Regions from separate parts of the Streptomyces sp. NPDC002076 genome, predicted to be linked through region 2. Evidence: riboswitches for the same ligand, from Rfam matches in the RefSeq annotation. Region 2 holds a riboswitch; the other holds the start of a gene.
What was found. A riboswitch is a leader RNA that binds a small molecule or an ion and turns the genes downstream of it on or off. The one in region 2 is predicted to bind S-adenosylmethionine.
Positions count from the first base shown of each region.

Region 1: another riboswitch for S-adenosylmethionine. It lies ahead of thrC (threonine synthase); the one in region 2 lies ahead of ACWCQS_RS10000 (aminotransferase class V-fold PLP-dependent enzyme).

Region 1 covers NZ_JBSFDI010000008.1:200,892-208,272, reverse strand. The annotation lists gene ACWCQS_RS19285 (alpha,alpha-trehalose-phosphate synthase (UDP-forming)) at 1-602, opposite strand, end outside; gene ACWCQS_RS19280 (glucosyl-3-phosphoglycerate synthase) at 675-1,619, opposite strand; SAM riboswitch class I at 1,752-1,892, shown strand; gene thrC (threonine synthase) at 1,910-3,193, shown strand; gene ACWCQS_RS19270 (MoaD/ThiS family protein) at 3,190-3,465, shown strand; gene ACWCQS_RS19265 (cold-shock protein) at 3,898-4,104, shown strand; gene groL (chaperonin GroEL) at 4,487-6,109, shown strand; gene ACWCQS_RS19255 (hypothetical protein) at 6,192-6,836, opposite strand; gene ACWCQS_RS19250 (SigE family RNA polymerase sigma factor) at 6,826-7,341, opposite strand.
Region 2 covers NZ_JBSFDI010000004.1:67,376-74,756, reverse strand. The annotation lists gene ACWCQS_RS10025 (NlpC/P60 family protein) at 1-18, opposite strand, end outside; gene ACWCQS_RS10020 (NYN domain-containing protein) at 231-1,574, opposite strand; gene ACWCQS_RS10015 (hypothetical protein) at 1,617-1,856, opposite strand; gene ACWCQS_RS10010 (rhomboid family intramembrane serine protease) at 2,012-2,806, shown strand; gene ACWCQS_RS10005 (Lrp/AsnC family transcriptional regulator) at 2,803-3,084, shown strand; gene ACWCQS_RS10000 (aminotransferase class V-fold PLP-dependent enzyme) at 3,108-4,469, opposite strand; SAM riboswitch class IV at 4,629-4,745, opposite strand; gene trpD (anthranilate phosphoribosyltransferase) at 4,821-5,885, opposite strand; gene qcrB (cytochrome bc1 complex cytochrome b subunit) at 6,041-7,381, opposite strand, start outside.

The DNA.
Region 1 (7,381 bases), on a different contig from region 2:
ATGTCGTCGGGCAGCAGCCGGAAGTACTCCGGCGGCGCCCACGGGGTGTGCGAGAAATGGCCGATCCGCAGGTCGGGGCGCAGCTCGCGGAGCATCCCCGGCACCAGGCACAGGTGGTAGTCCTGCACCAGCACCGCCGCACCCTCGGCCGCCTCCTCGGCCAGCGCCTCGGCGAACGCCCGGTTGTAGGCCTCGTACGCCGCCCACTGCCGCCGGAACTCCGCGTCGAAGACCGGCTCCAGCGGGGTCTGGTACAGCATGTGGTGCACGAACCACAGCACCGAGTTGGCGATGCCGTTGTAGGCGTCCGAGTGGACCTGCGCGTCGATGTCCAGCATCCGCACCCGCTGCCCGCCGGTGTCCTCGTCCGGCAGCAGCCCGCCGCCCGAGCGCCGTACGGCCTCCCGGTCCCCGTCGCCGAGCGCCGCGCACACCCACAGCGAGCCCGCGTCCGATCCGATGGCCGACAGCCCCGAGACCAGCCCGCCGCCGCCCCGTTTGGCGGACAGCGAGCCGTTCTCGTCCACCGTGTACGAAACCGGGCCGCGGTTGGACGCGACCAGCACCTGAGCCTTCTCGGCAGCACCCTGCGTGGAAGCCATGGTCCTCAACCTAGCCCGGCCCGGAAACGCTCAAACGTACGGCCACGCCGGGTGTCGCCGCCGTATACGAACTCAGGCCACCCGGCGCTCGGCGTACTCGGCGATCTCCACCATCGGCGGCCGTTCCTCGGTGTCCACCGAGTAGGTGCGCGGCTCGAAACCGTCCTCGCCCCGCTCGAACTGGGTGAGGGAGGGGCGGATCAGATGGCCCCGGGCCAGCCTCAGCTGGGCCGTGCGGTAGATCGCCGCGGCCATCCGGCCCAGCGCCTGCCCGTCCTGGTGGCGGTGCTTGCGCACGCCCACGTCCACCTGCGCCAGCGCGTTGAGACCCACCAGGTGCAGGGCGTCCACCAGCATGCCCAGTTCCACGCCGTACCCGACCGGGAACGGCAGCTGTTCCAGCAGTGAGCGCCGGGCCGCGTACTCGCCGCCCAGCGGCTGCACGAATCCGGCCAGCTGCGGCCAGTGCATGTTCAGCAGCGGGCGGGCCATCAGCTCGGTGACCCGGCCGCCCTGGCCGGCCGTCCCGGCGAGCGGACGGTCGTACATCGCCTTGACCAGGTCCACGTCCGGCTCGGTGAGCAGCGGGCCGACGATCCCGGTGACGAAGTCGGGGGAGAACTCCTTCAGGTCCGCGTCGACGAAGCAGACGATGTCCCCGCTGGTCACCAGCAGCGAGCGCCACAGCACCTCGCCCTTTCCGGGGACGGCGGGGATGCGGGGCAGGATCTCGTCCCGGTGAACGACCCGGGCGCCCGCGGCGGTGGCGACCTCGGAGGTGCGGTCGGTGGAGCCGGAGTCGACCACCACGATCTCGTCGACGAGCGGGACCCGCTCCAGGAGGTCGTGGCGGATGATCGCGACGATGTCGCCGACCGTCTCCTCCTCGTTGAGCGCGGGCAGCACGACGGACACCGACTGGCCCGTACGCTGCTTGGCGGCCAAGATCTTGTGCAGCGGGCGATCGGTCACGGACCAGGAGCGGGTGCTCAGCCAGCGCTCGACTTCTTCCAGCACGGTCGGCGGCTCCTCACTGTTGTCTCGCGGTTCGGACGACTCTCTCAACTGTCTTGGCCTTCGGTTACAGTCTTGAACAACGCTGGTGACCATCGCATGTCGGGGGTCAGCCAGGCGCTCACAACCGCATACCGCTCATCCAGAGGGGCAGAGGGACACGGCCCGATGAAGCCCCGGCAACCCCCCTGAGCCGCACTCGTTCACGCGAGGCTCCCGGCCAGGGAAGGTGCCAAATCCGTCTCACGGCGAGGTGCGTCGTGAGGAAGATGAGGAGAAAGGGCCTCGCCTCCATGGCTGTGCAGACAGTTGCAAGCTCCGCCGATTCCACCGTCGACCTCGGCCCCGCCGCGGCCCTGAGCTGTCGCGAGTGCGGTCACCGCGTCCCGCTCGGCCCGGTGTTCGCCTGCGAGGAGTGTTTCGGCCCGCTGGAGATCGCCTACGACTTCTCCGCCTACGAGACCGAAGAGCTGCGCCGCCGTATCGAGTCCGGCCCCGCGAACATCTGGCGGTACGCGCCGCTGCTGCCGGTCCCGGCCGACGTCGCCGACAAGCCGAACCTGAACCCGGGCTGGACCAAGCTGGTCAAGGCCGACAATCTCGCGGCCGAACTCGGCGTCACCGGCGGCCTGTTCGTCAAGGACGACTCCGGCAACCCGACCCACTCCTTCAAGGACCGCGTGGTGGCCCAGGCCCTGGAGGCCGCGCGCGCCTTCGGCTTCACCACCCTGTCCTGCTCCTCCACCGGCAACCTCGCCGGTGCGGTCGGCGCCGCCGCCGCCCGGGCCGGCTTCCGCTCCTGTGTGTTCATCCCGCACGACCTGGAGCAGGGCAAGGTCGTCATGGCCGCGGTCTACGGCGGCGAGCTGGTCGGCATCGAGGGCAACTACGACGACGTGAACCGCTTCTGTTCCGAGCTGATCGGCGACCCGGCCGGCGAGGGCTGGGGCTTCGTCAACGTCAACCTGCGGCCGTACTACGCGGAGGGCTCCAAGACCCTCGCGTACGAGATCTGCGAGCAGCTCGGCTGGCGGCTGCCCGACCAGATCGTGGTCCCGATCGCCTCCGGCTCCCAGCTCACCAAGATCGACAAGGGTCTGCAGGAGCTGGTCAAGCTGGGTCTGGTCGAGGACAGGCCGTACAAGATCTTCGGTGCGCAGGCCGAGGGCTGCTCGCCGGTGTCGACCGCCTTCAAGGCCGGCCACGACGTCGTACGGCCCCAGAAGCCGAACACCATCGCCAAGTCCCTCGCCATCGGCAACCCGGCCGACGGGCCGTACGTCCTGGACATCGCGCGCCGCACCGGCGGTGCGGTGGAGGACGTGACGGACGAGGAAGTCGTCGACGCCATCAAGCTGCTGGCCCGCACGGAGGGCATCTTCGCGGAGACGGCGGGCGGCGTGACCGTGGGCGTCACCCGCAAGCTGCTCAAGGACGGCGTCCTGGACCCGACGAAGACCACGGTGGTCCTCAACACCGGCGACGGCCTGAAGACCCTTGACGCGGTGGCCGGGACCGGCCTCACCGCCACCATCCGACCGACCCTGGACTCCTTCCGAGAGGCTGGCCTCGCATGAGCGTGACCGTTCGCATCCCGACCATCCTGCGCACCTACACCGGCGGGCAGGCCGAAGTGGCCGCCGAGGGTGCCACCCTCGCCGAGGTCATCGAAGACCTGGAGAAGAACCACACCGGAATCGCCGCGCGCGTGCTGGACGACCAGGGCAAGCTCCGCCGGTTCGTGAACGTCTACGTCAACGACGACGACGTGCGCTTCGAGCAGGGCCTGGAGACCGCGACCCCGGACGGCGCCGGCGTCTCCATCATTCCGGCCGTCGCCGGCGGCTGATCGTTACCTTGGGTAACTTCAGTTACGCATTGTTCATCGAATTGCCCCCTCCGTGAGAGAAGCGGAGGGGGCAATTCTGCGTGATTGAGCGCGGTAGAGTTGGGGAACGCGCTCTCGACACGACCGGTCGGGAGCCCTGTATTCATGCCGGACGCCCGACAAGAAGTGGCCAAAGTGCGCGGGCTTTATGCGGCTTTTGTGGTGGTTTGTGGGGCCCGACTTGCCCTGAAGTCGGGTGAATTCACACTACATTCCGGACCGTTCCCGTCCAGAATTCTCGTCCGATTGACCTGTTGCAGACGGCAGTTGGACAGATACATTCAGCCGCGGTCGACGCGTTCCGGCGCACGCCCCCGACCGATGGGGGGTGAGGTCTGACCCGGGTCCGCGAAGTGTGGATCTGTGCAAGGGCCAGTAATAGGGGAGTTAGGCATGGCTCAGGGCACCGTCAAGTGGTTCAACGCGGAGAAGGGGTACGGCTTCATCGCGGTCGACGGTGGTGCGGATGTTTTCGTCCACTACAGCGCGATCCAGATGGACGGTTACCGCACCCTGGAAGAGGGGCAGCGGGTCGACTTCGAGATCTCGCAGGGCCAGAAGGGCCCGCAGGCGGACATGGTCCGGCTGGCGACCAGCTGAAGCACGCGTCGACTGTCAGCGACGTTCTTCGTTCATCTTCGCAGGGCCCGCACCTCGCTCGGGGTGTGGGCCCTGCGTCATGCCCGGGGTCCGGTGTTCGCGGGCGGCTGACGGGGTGCCGTACCCCGTAGGGCGCTTGCCCCACCCGTCGCCCGACCACCACCCCTCAACGAACCCGCTTCGCGGGTGCGCCTTGCACTCGTGCATGCCGAGTGCTAATCATTGGCGTTAGCACTCTGAAGGTGAGAGTGACAGTGAAGGACCGGGTCGGTGAGGCCCGCAGGCCAAGTGGGGCAAGGAACCACGCGGCCGGCGAGCCGTCCGTCGCGGGCGCGGGCGCGGTCCGAAGGAATCACCCCCAGTCCTGGAGGGACCACTTCACATGGCCAAGATCATCGCGTTCGACGAGGAGGCGCGGCGCGGCCTCGAGCGCGGCATGAACCAGCTCGCGGACGCCGTCAAGGTGACGCTCGGCCCCAAGGGCCGCAACGTCGTCCTCGAGAAGAAGTGGGGCGCCCCCACGATCACCAACGATGGCGTCTCCATCGCCAAGGAGATCGAGCTCGAGGACCCGTACGAGAAGATCGGCGCCGAGCTGGTCAAGGAAGTCGCCAAGAAGACGGACGACGTCGCCGGTGACGGTACGACCACCGCGACCGTGCTCGCCCAGGCCCTGGTCAAGGAGGGCCTGCGCAACGTCGCCGCCGGTGCCAACCCGATGGCGCTGAAGCGCGGTATCGAGAAGGCCGTCGAGGCCGTCTCCGCCGCCCTGCTGGAGCAGGCGAAGGACGTCGAGACCAAGGAGCAGATCGCCTCCACCGCGTCCATCTCCGCCGCCGACACCCAGATCGGCGAGCTGATCGCCGAGGCCATGGACAAGGTCGGCAAGGAAGGCGTCATCACCGTCGAGGAGAGCAACACCTTCGGTCTGGAGCTTGAGCTCACCGAGGGCATGCGCTTCGACAAGGGCTACATCTCCGCCTACTTCGCGACCGACATGGAGCGCATGGAGGCGTCGCTCGAGGACCCGTACATCCTCATCGCCAACTCCAAGATCGCCTCCGTCAAGGACCTGCTCCCGCTCCTGGAGAAGGTCATGCAGTCGGGCAAGCCGCTGCTGATCATCGCCGAGGACGTCGAGGGCGAGGCCCTGTCGACCCTGGTCGTCAACAAGATCCGCGGCACCTTCAAGTCCGTCGCCGTCAAGGCCCCGGGCTTCGGTGACCGCCGCAAGGCCATGCTCGGCGACATCGCCATCCTCACGGGCGGCGAGGTCATCTCCGAGGAGGTCGGCCTCAAGCTGGAGAACGCGACCCTGGACCTCCTGGGCCGCGCCCGCAAGGTCGTCATCACCAAGGACGAGACCACCATCGTCGACGGCGCCGGCTCCTCGGAGCAGGTCAACGGCCGCGTGAACCAGATCCGCGCCGAGATCGAGAACAGCGACTCGGACTACGACCGCGAGAAGCTCCAGGAGCGCCTGGCCAAGCTCGCGGGCGGCGTCGCGGTCATCAAGGCCGGTGCCGCCACCGAGGTGGAGCTCAAGGAGCGCAAGCACCGCATCGAGGACGCCGTCCGCAACGCGAAGGCGGCCGTCGAGGAGGGCATCGTCGCCGGTGGTGGCGTGGCCCTGCTGCAGGCCTCCCAGGTCTTCGAGAAGCTGGAGCTCGAGGGTGACGAGGCGACCGGCGCCAACGCCGTGCGCATCGCGCTCGAGGCCCCGCTGAAGCAGATCGCCGTCAACGCCGGCCTCGAGGGCGGTGTCGTGGTGGAGAAGGTGCGCAACCTGACCCCGGGCCACGGCCTGAACGCCGCGACCGGCGAGTACGTCGACCTGGTCGCCGAGGGCATCATCGACCCGGCGAAGGTGACCCGCTCTGCCCTGCAGAACGCCGCCTCCATCGCCGCGCTGTTCCTGACCACCGAGGCCGTCATCGCCGACAAGCCGGAGAAGGCCGCCGCGCCGGCCGGCGGCGGCATGCCGGGCGGTGACATGGACTTCTGATCCTTTCCGGATCACCTGTCCTTTTCGAGGGCGGCATCCCCAGCTTCCGGCTGGGGGTGCCGCCCTCGGGCGTTTGCCCGGCCTAGGCGCTCGGCGCGACCGCCACCGACAGCGTGTCGCCCGGCTTCAGCCTGTTGTAGAGCCATACGGCGTTCTTCGTGTCGAGGCCGATCCAGGTGCCGGTTCGGGGGGCGCAGGTGAGTGAGCCGACGTAGAGGCTGGACCTGTCGGTGCCGCGGAGTTCGACCACGTACGGTTCCGCCACCTTGCAGGCGGACTTGGCGAGTCCGTCGACCGTGTCCCGTGTGAGGTCGAGTTTCGCGGCGACGGTCAGCAGGCCGGTGGTGGGGCCGGTCGGGTAGCCCGAGGTGATCGGCATGACCCGGCCGTCGACGGTCAGGGTCCGCTTCTCGAAGTTCACCATGCCGGTGACCGGGGTCGCGAGAGGGGTGGCGGAGGAGGAGGGGGACGGGAGCCGGGGAGCGGTGGCGGCCGGGGTCTGGCGGTGGGCCGGAGCGTCGTCGCCCGAGTCGAGTGTCAGCGCGAAGGCCGCCAGGGCGAGGGCAGCGGCGCCCGTGCCGACGGTGAGAGCAGTGCGACGACGCCGGCTCCGGCGGACGGCGCGGCGCCGGATCCCGGGGGCGGCGACGGACGGCGGGGTCTCGTTCGCCTTCGCCAACTCGCGGAGTGCGCCGGTCAGTTCATCCGTGGTGAGGTCATCCGACACGGCCGCCCTCCTTCCGTACCGGCTCATCGGCCTCGTCCGTGCCCAGCTGCTTGGCCAGTGCCGCCCGGCCCCGGGACAGCCGGGCCTTGACCGTGCCCACGGGCGCGCCGGTCTCGGAGGCTACCTGCTCCACACTCAGGTCGCACAGATGATGCAGGACGATCGCCAGCCGCTGCGCCTGGGGCAGTTGGCGCAACGCGGCCACCAGCGCGGCGTGTTCGGGGCCGGGTCCCGGCGTCGACTCGGGCGGGGCGTGCCGCCGTACCAGTTCCAGCCAGCGCCTGGCGCGCCGCCAGCGGCTGACCGCCAGCCGTACGGCGACCGTGCGGATCCAGGCCTCGGGTGCGCTGTCGGCCAGGAAGGACTTCCGCCGGTCCCAGGCCCGTACGAACGCCTCCTGCACCACGTCCTGGGCCTCGCCGTGGTCTCCGGTGAAGGCGTACAGCTGCCCGGTCAGACGGGGGAAGGCGGCCGCGTAGAAAGCGTCGAACTCGTCCTCGGTCATGCCCTCCGCCGGAGTCTTGCCGCGTCTTGCTGGGTCTTGC
Region 2 (7,381 bases):
TCGACGGTGGGACGCCACGGAGGACGAACTCCTTCTTGTGAGTGATCACCCGTTCGGAGGTTCGAGCCCAGACCCTAGTGACCCACTTGTGATCAGTTCAAATCCTCACACCAAAAAACCTCGTCACACAATGCATTCTTTGCACACAAGTCACATGGGGTGAGGCGTGGTTGACACTACGTTGCGTGACGATCCGGCTAATTCGGGCATTGCATATGCCCTTTGGACCTTCAGGACAGTCGCTTGAGAAGCACCGCAGAGGCGACCGGACGGGCGCCCGCCCTGGCGACCCCGTCGGCCACCTCACGGTCGGTGGAGGCGACGATGACCGGACGGCCCGGCGGCTCCGCACGCACGAGCTGCCGGATCAGCTCGTCGGCCGTGACACCCGGCTTGGAGAACAGCACCCGCACCCCGCGCGGCGGCGCCAGCAGCACCGGGGCGGCCAGTTCGGCGCCGTCGAAGACACAGGTCACCTCGGCGCCGGTCTGCGCGGCGAGCGCGGAGAGCTGGCCGAGGAGCCTCAGCCGCTGCTTCTCCAGCGGCATCTGCGGATAGCCGGTCTTGGTGACGTTGTAGCCGTCGACGACCAGATGCGCCTGCGGCAGCGCCAGCAACTGGTCGAGAATGGCCGGGTCGTTTTCCGACAGGGCGCGCGCCGCGATGTCCTTCGGTGTCATTCGTCCCGGTTCGACCGCATCCACGGTCTCGGCGGGCCGCACGGACACGGGTGGCAGGGCGAGTTCGCGCCTGAGGCCCTGGGTGGCATCCAGCAGGGTGTCGAGCAGCAGCCGTACCCGCATGTCCTCCACACTGCGGCCCTCGCGGGCGGCGCGGCGGGTGGCCTCCAGCGCGGCCTCCGCCTCGCCGAGGCGGGCCTTGAGCCGGCGGGACTCGCTCTCTGCGGCCGACACCTGCAGGTGCGCCTCGGCGCGCAGGGCGTCCATCTCGCCCTGGGCCTTGCGCAGGGCGGCCTCGCCCCGCTTGACGTCGCTGAGGGCGGCCCGGAGCTTTCGGTGAAGCGATTCCCCTTCCCTCTTCGCCGACTCCAGCTCCGTACGCAGCCGTTCGGTCTCGGCGCGGGTGTGCTCGCGGGCCTGGGCCAGCTCGGCGCGCAGCCGCTCCAGCTCGGCCCGGCTCTCCTCGTCGGCGCGCTCGGCGTCCGCGCGCTGGACCTCCTCGCCGGCCGCGGTGACCAGCTTCACCCAGCCCGCCGGGCGCACTACGTAGGCCGCGGCCGCCACGTCGAGCGGGTCCGCGGCCGGGAGCGGCGAGCCGGAGTCGAGGGCGCCGGCGAGTTCCGGCTGCGCCTCTCTGAACTTCTCCCCGATCCGCTGCCGGAACAGCGCATCGGTCTCCAGCGCCGCGGCCATCGCGTTTCCGGCGAACTTGGCCCGGCGATTGGGGGCGAACCGGGCGTACTGCCTCAGCTGGGCGGGCAGTTCGGACATGGTCAGCCCGCCGAAGGCCTCCGAGACGATCTGGACGACCCGGCGGCGCACACCGTCGGGCAGCGGACGGTCAAGCACCTCAGCGGTGCCGTCGTCCGGCCCCCCGCCTGCGGTCTCCACCATCCGTCACACCCCACTACTTCGACTTCTTCGGGGCCGCTCCGCTCAGGAGCCGGCACCCGGCCTGTCCACGAGTTCCACCTGGTCCACCGCGTTGCACCAGCGGCACCGCACCGACTCGATGGTCTCACTGACCACCTCGCGCTCCTCCACGGTCGGCTCGCCGGCCAGATCGAGGTGGACGTACTCGACGACCTTCGAGGAACGCGTCACGTCGAACCGGGTGAGGTTGCCGCACAGGGTGCAGCGCCATCGGGTGGTGGCGGTCGGCAGGGGAACCGTCATCGTGGCTGTCCGCTTCCTTCTCGTAGTCGCTCACCGCGCCGCCGGCCGACGCGTGTGGCCGTAACCCTACGGCCTGGCGGCAACTCGCCGCTGGTCCGTCCAAGGCGGCGAGGCAGTCTGTCAGCGTGCGTCCCGTTACGTCATGCTCTGTAGTCATGATCAGCGCGTGGAGCACGGCGGCCGGCAGGGCCTGCAGAGCGGTCCGGAGCACATCAGCACCCATGACGTACGGCCTCATCGCCCTGTGCTGTCTGCTCTTCGTCCTGGGCCCGGCCTCGGGGCTCACCCCGGCGTACGGCTCCGGGGACGGCCTGCTCGCCGCACAGCGGGCGTACTTTCGGAGCTGGGGCGTGGTGCCGGCCGATCTGTTCGCCAGACCGGTGCGCGAGGCCCTGACCCCGGCCACGGCCCTGTTCGTGCACGGCAGCTGGGTGCATCTGCTCGGCAACATGCTCTTCCTCTTCGTCTTCGGCGCGATGACCGAGGAACGGATGGGCCGGGTCGCGTTCACCCTCTTCTACGTCGGCTGCGGCTATCTCGCCCTGCTCGGCTACGCGGCCGCCAACGCCACCTCCGAGCAGTCGCTGGTGGGCGCGTCCGGGGCGATCTCGGCGGTCCTCGGAGCGTTCCTCTACCTGTTCCCGCGCGCCCGTGTGACCAGTCTTCTGCCTTTTCTGTTCTTCCTGCCACTGCGGTTTCCCGCGTGGATCGTGCTGCCGTTCTGGGCGGCGCTGCAGTGGGCGGCGGCGGAGCAGAGCTCGGGCGGGCCCGGGGTGGCGTATCTGGCCCACCTCGTCGGCTTCGGTCTGGGCTTCGGTTACGCGTGGGTGCGTTACGGCAGAAGGAAGGGCCCGAAGGGCGGCCTGGGAAGGGCGGTGGTGGGAGACGGGCGGGCGGCTAGAGTGAAGTGCGCCCCAGCTCCGGCCCCCGAGGGAGAGAACCAGCCGTGATCACCGCGATCGTCCTCATCAAGACCAGCGTGGACCGGATCCCCGAGATCGCGGAGCAGATCGCTTCGCTGGAGTCGGTGAGCGAGGTTTTCTCCGTCACCGGCACGTATGACCTGATCGCGATGGTCCGGGTGCGGCAGCACGATGATCTCGCCGATGTCATCCCCGGCCGGATCAGCAAGATCCCCGGCGTCGAGGGCACGGACACGCATGTGGCGTTCCGCACCTACTCGACGCACGACCTGGAAGCGGCGTTCTCGATCGGCCTGGACAACTAGGGGCTGCGCCGCTCAGCCGCTGATCACACCGCCGGTACGCAGCGGCCGTCCTCGGTCCGGTACGTCCACTTCGCGCCCTCGGTCACGAGTTCCCGGACCGCCGTGACGAAGCGGTCGACGTGCTCGTCGGGGGTGCCCGCGCCGAAGCTCACGCGGATGGCGTTGAGGGACTTCTCGCCCGGCGCGGCCTCGGGGGCGCCGCATTCGCCCTGGGTCTCGGGGTCGCTGCCGAGCAGGGTGCGGACCAGGGGGTGGGCGCAGAACAGGCCGTCGCGGACGCCGATGCCGTACTCGGCGGACAAGGCCGCGGCGAAATGGGAGCTGTTCCAGCCCTCGACGACGAAGGAGAGCACGCCGACGCGCGGGGCGTCGTCGCCGAAGAGGGACAGCACCCTCACCTGGGGGACCTCTGCCAGGCCCGCGCGGACCCTGGCGATCAGGTGCCGCTCGCGCGCGACCAGGCCGTCCCAGCCGGCCTCGGTGAGCGCCTTGCAGGCCGACGCGATGGAGTAGGCGCCGATCACATTGGGTGACCCCGCTTCATGCCGGGCGGCACTCTCGTGCCACTCCACGTCCACGCCGCCGTCCCGGCGCCGGGCCACCTTGCGGCTCGCGCCCCCGCCCGCCAGGTAGGGCTCGGCCGCGCGCAGCCAGTCGGCGCGGCCGGCCAGGACACCGGAGCCGAAGGGGGCGTACAGCTTGTGCCCCGAGAAGGCGACCCAGTCGACGTCCAGGTCCCGGACGGACACGGGGTGGTGCGGGGCCAGCTGGGCGGCGTCCAGGACGGTCCGGGCACCGTGCGCGTGGGCGGCTGCCGCCAGCTCCCGTACGGGCCACAGCTCGCCGGTGACGTTCGAGGCGCCGGTGACGCAGACCAGGGCCGGGCCGTGCGGGTCGCGGTCGGCGAGAGCGCGCTCCAGGGTCGTGACGGCCTGCTGCGGGGTGCGCGGGGCGTCGAGGTAGCTGACCTGGGCGTCCTGCCAGGGCAGCAGGGAGGCGTGATGCTCGGTCTCGAAGACGAAGACCTGGCAGCCGGCCGGGAGGGCGCGGGCCAGGAGGTTCAGGGAGTCGGTCGTGGAGCGGGTGAAGACCAGCTGGTCGTCGGGGCGGCAGTCCAGGAATTCGGCGACCGTCCTGCGGGCGTTCTCGAACAGGTCGGTGGAGAGCTGGGAGAGATAGCCGGCACCCCGGTGGACGCTGCCGTAGTACGGCGCGTAGGCGGCCACGTCGTCCCAGACGCGCTGGAGGGCGGGGGCGCTGGCCGCGTAGTCGAGGGCCGCGTAGGTGACCTCGCCGCCGGTGACGAGCGGGACGGTGACATCCCGGCCCAGAACGGGCAGCGGGGCACAAACGGACTGGTCGGCGGCAGCGGTGAAGACGGACATGGGGAACTCCCGTGAGAACGTACGCCGAAGACGGCGTACGGGAAGAAGAGAAAAGGGGGATGCGGAGGCGGGGCTCGGCGGCCCTATCGCATTCGCTTGCTCACGGAAGGCTCCCTCGATGACCAGGACCCCTGGTCCCGCGCTCAGCAGCGCGCGAGGGGTCCGCGCTTGCCGTAGACCTCGCTGCCTACGGCCTGGTCCTCACCCGGGGCACCCCGCCACGGACGGAGGGTTGCCGGACAGCCGGCCGGGGCCGAATGGCTGTCACTCATGACCTGATACAGGAACGTACGGGAAAAGATCGTCGCCCCGCAACCCGCGTCCGGATCGCGGGACGACCGTCGGTGACCGCTAGGCGTTGCTCGCCGCCACCCACCGCTCAAGCGTCCGCTTCGCCGCGCCCGAGTCGATGGACTCCGCCGCCTTGGCCATACCGGCCCGGAGCTGCTCCGGCAGCGGTGCGTCGGTCGGCGCGAGAGCGACGAGCGCCGCCGCCGAGTTCAGCAGCACCGCATCCCGTACGGCCCCTGTCTCACCGTCGAGCAGACGGCGGGCGACCTCCGCGTTGTACGACGCGTCCGCGCCGCGCAGAGCCTCCACGGGGACGAGGTCGATGCCGACGTCCCTCGGGTCGAAGGCCTCCTCGGTGACCTTGCCGTCCCGGACGACCCACACCCGCGAGGTGGCGGTCGTGGTCAGCTCGTCCAGGCCGTCGTCGCCGCGGAAGACCAGGGAGGAGTTGCCGCGCTCGGCGAGGACACCGGCCACGATCGGGGCCATCCGCAGATCCGCCACGCCTACGGCCTGGGCGCGGACCTTCGCCGGGTTGGTCAGCGGACCGAGGACGTTGAAGGTCGTACGGATGCCCAACTGGCCACGGGCGGCGGCGACATGGCGCAGCGCCGGGTGGAACTTCACCGCGAAGCAGAAGGTGATCCCGGCCTCCTCCGCGACCTGCGGGACCCGTTCCAGCGGGAGGTTCAGATTGACGCCCAGCTTCTCCAGCACGTCCGACGCGCCCGACGCCGAGGACGCGGCACGGTTGCCGTGCTTGACGACCTTCACGCCGGTGCCGGCGACGACGATCGCGGACATCGTGGAGATGTTCACCGTCTTGGCACCGTCACCACCGGTGCCGACGATGTCGACGGTCTCCCCCGGCACCTCGATGACGTTCGCGTGCGCGTACATCGCGCGGACGAGCCCGGTGATCTCCTCCACCGTCTCGCCCTTGGCGCGCAGGGCCACGGCGAACCCCGCGATCTGCGCGTCCGTCGCCTCCCCGCGCATGATCCGGTCCATCGCCCATGCCGTGGCGTCCGCGCTCTGGTCCCGGCCCTCCAGCAGGGCGTTCAGTACCTCGGGCCAGGAACGGCCCGCCGCGGTGTCGCCTCCAGCGGGGGTCACAGCGCTCATCAGCCGCTCCTGGTGTCGTAAGAACAGTGTGAACCCAGCCTATCCATCCCCCGGCATGGCGAAGGGCCCCGTCCTCCCCCAGCTCTCGAACAAACTCGAGCCGGGGGTACCCCCATCCGGACGGGGCCCTTCAGCGTGGCGTGGCGACGCGGGGATCAGTGGTGGCCGTGGCCGCTCGTGATCTCCTTGTACTCCTCGACGGTCGGCTTCGGGATCTGGTTGTCCTCGCCGTAGTAGGCACTGGACAGCCTCACCCGGAGCTTCTCCGAGGCCGGGACCTTGCGCTCGACACCGTTCTCGTCGACCGTCGGGCCGATCTCGGCCGGCTCGTACTGGTGGTGGGCCGTGAGGGTGTGCAGCTGCTCCTGGCTGAGCGGCTCGTGCACCTCGATGAACTCACCGTGCGGCAGCCGCTTGATGATGCCGGTCTCGCGACCGTGCAGCACCTTCTCGCGGTCGCGGCGCTGCAGACCCAGGCAGATCCGCTTGGTGACGAGGAACGCGAGGACCGGGCCGACGAAGAAGGCGATCCGGACGAACCAGGTCACGGCGTTGATCGACAGGTGGAAGTGCGTGGCCCACAGGTCGTTGCCGCCGCCGACCAGCAGCGTCAGGTACAGCGTCATCCAGGCGACGCCGAGACCGGTGCGCGTCGGGGCGTTGCGCGGGCGGTCCAGGATGTGGTGCTCGCGCTTGTCGCCGGTGACCCAGGACTCGATGAACGGGTAGACGGCGATCGCCACGAGGACCAGCGGGAAGATCATCAGCGGGATGAACACGCCCAGGACGAGCGTGTGACCCCAGAAGTTGATCTCCCAGCCCGGCATGAAGCGGATCAGGCCCTCGGAGAAGCCCATGTACCAGTCGGGCTGGGCGCCGGTGGACACCTGGTCCGGACGGTAGGGACCCATGGCCCAGATCGGGTTGACCTGGGCGACCGCCGCGATGGCCGCGATGACACCGAAGACCAGGAAGAAGAAGCCTCCGGCCTTGGCCATGTAGACCGGCAGCAGCGGCATGCCGACGACGTTCTTCTCGGACTTTCCGGGACCCGCGAACTGCGTGTGCTTGTGGTAGAAGACCAGGATCAGGTGGCCCACCATCAGGCCGAGCATGATGCCCGGCAGCAGCAGGATGTGGATCGAGTAGAACCGGGCGACGAAGTCGTGGCCGGGGAACTGGCCGCCGAAGAGGAAGAACGACAGGTACGTGCCGACAATCGGCACGGACAGGAGCGCGCCCTCCATGAAGCGGACACCGGTGCCGGAGAGCAGGTCGTCCGGGAGCGAGTAACCGGTGAAGCCGGTGAACATGCCCAGGACGAACAGCAGGAAGCCGAACAGCCAGTTGATCTCACGCGGCTTGCGGAACGCGCCGGTGAAGAACACGCGCATCATGTGCACGAACATGCCGGCGAGGAAGATCAGCGCGGCCCAGTGGTGGATCTGCCGGATGAGCAGACCACCGCGCACGTCGAAGGAGATGTGCAGGGTCGA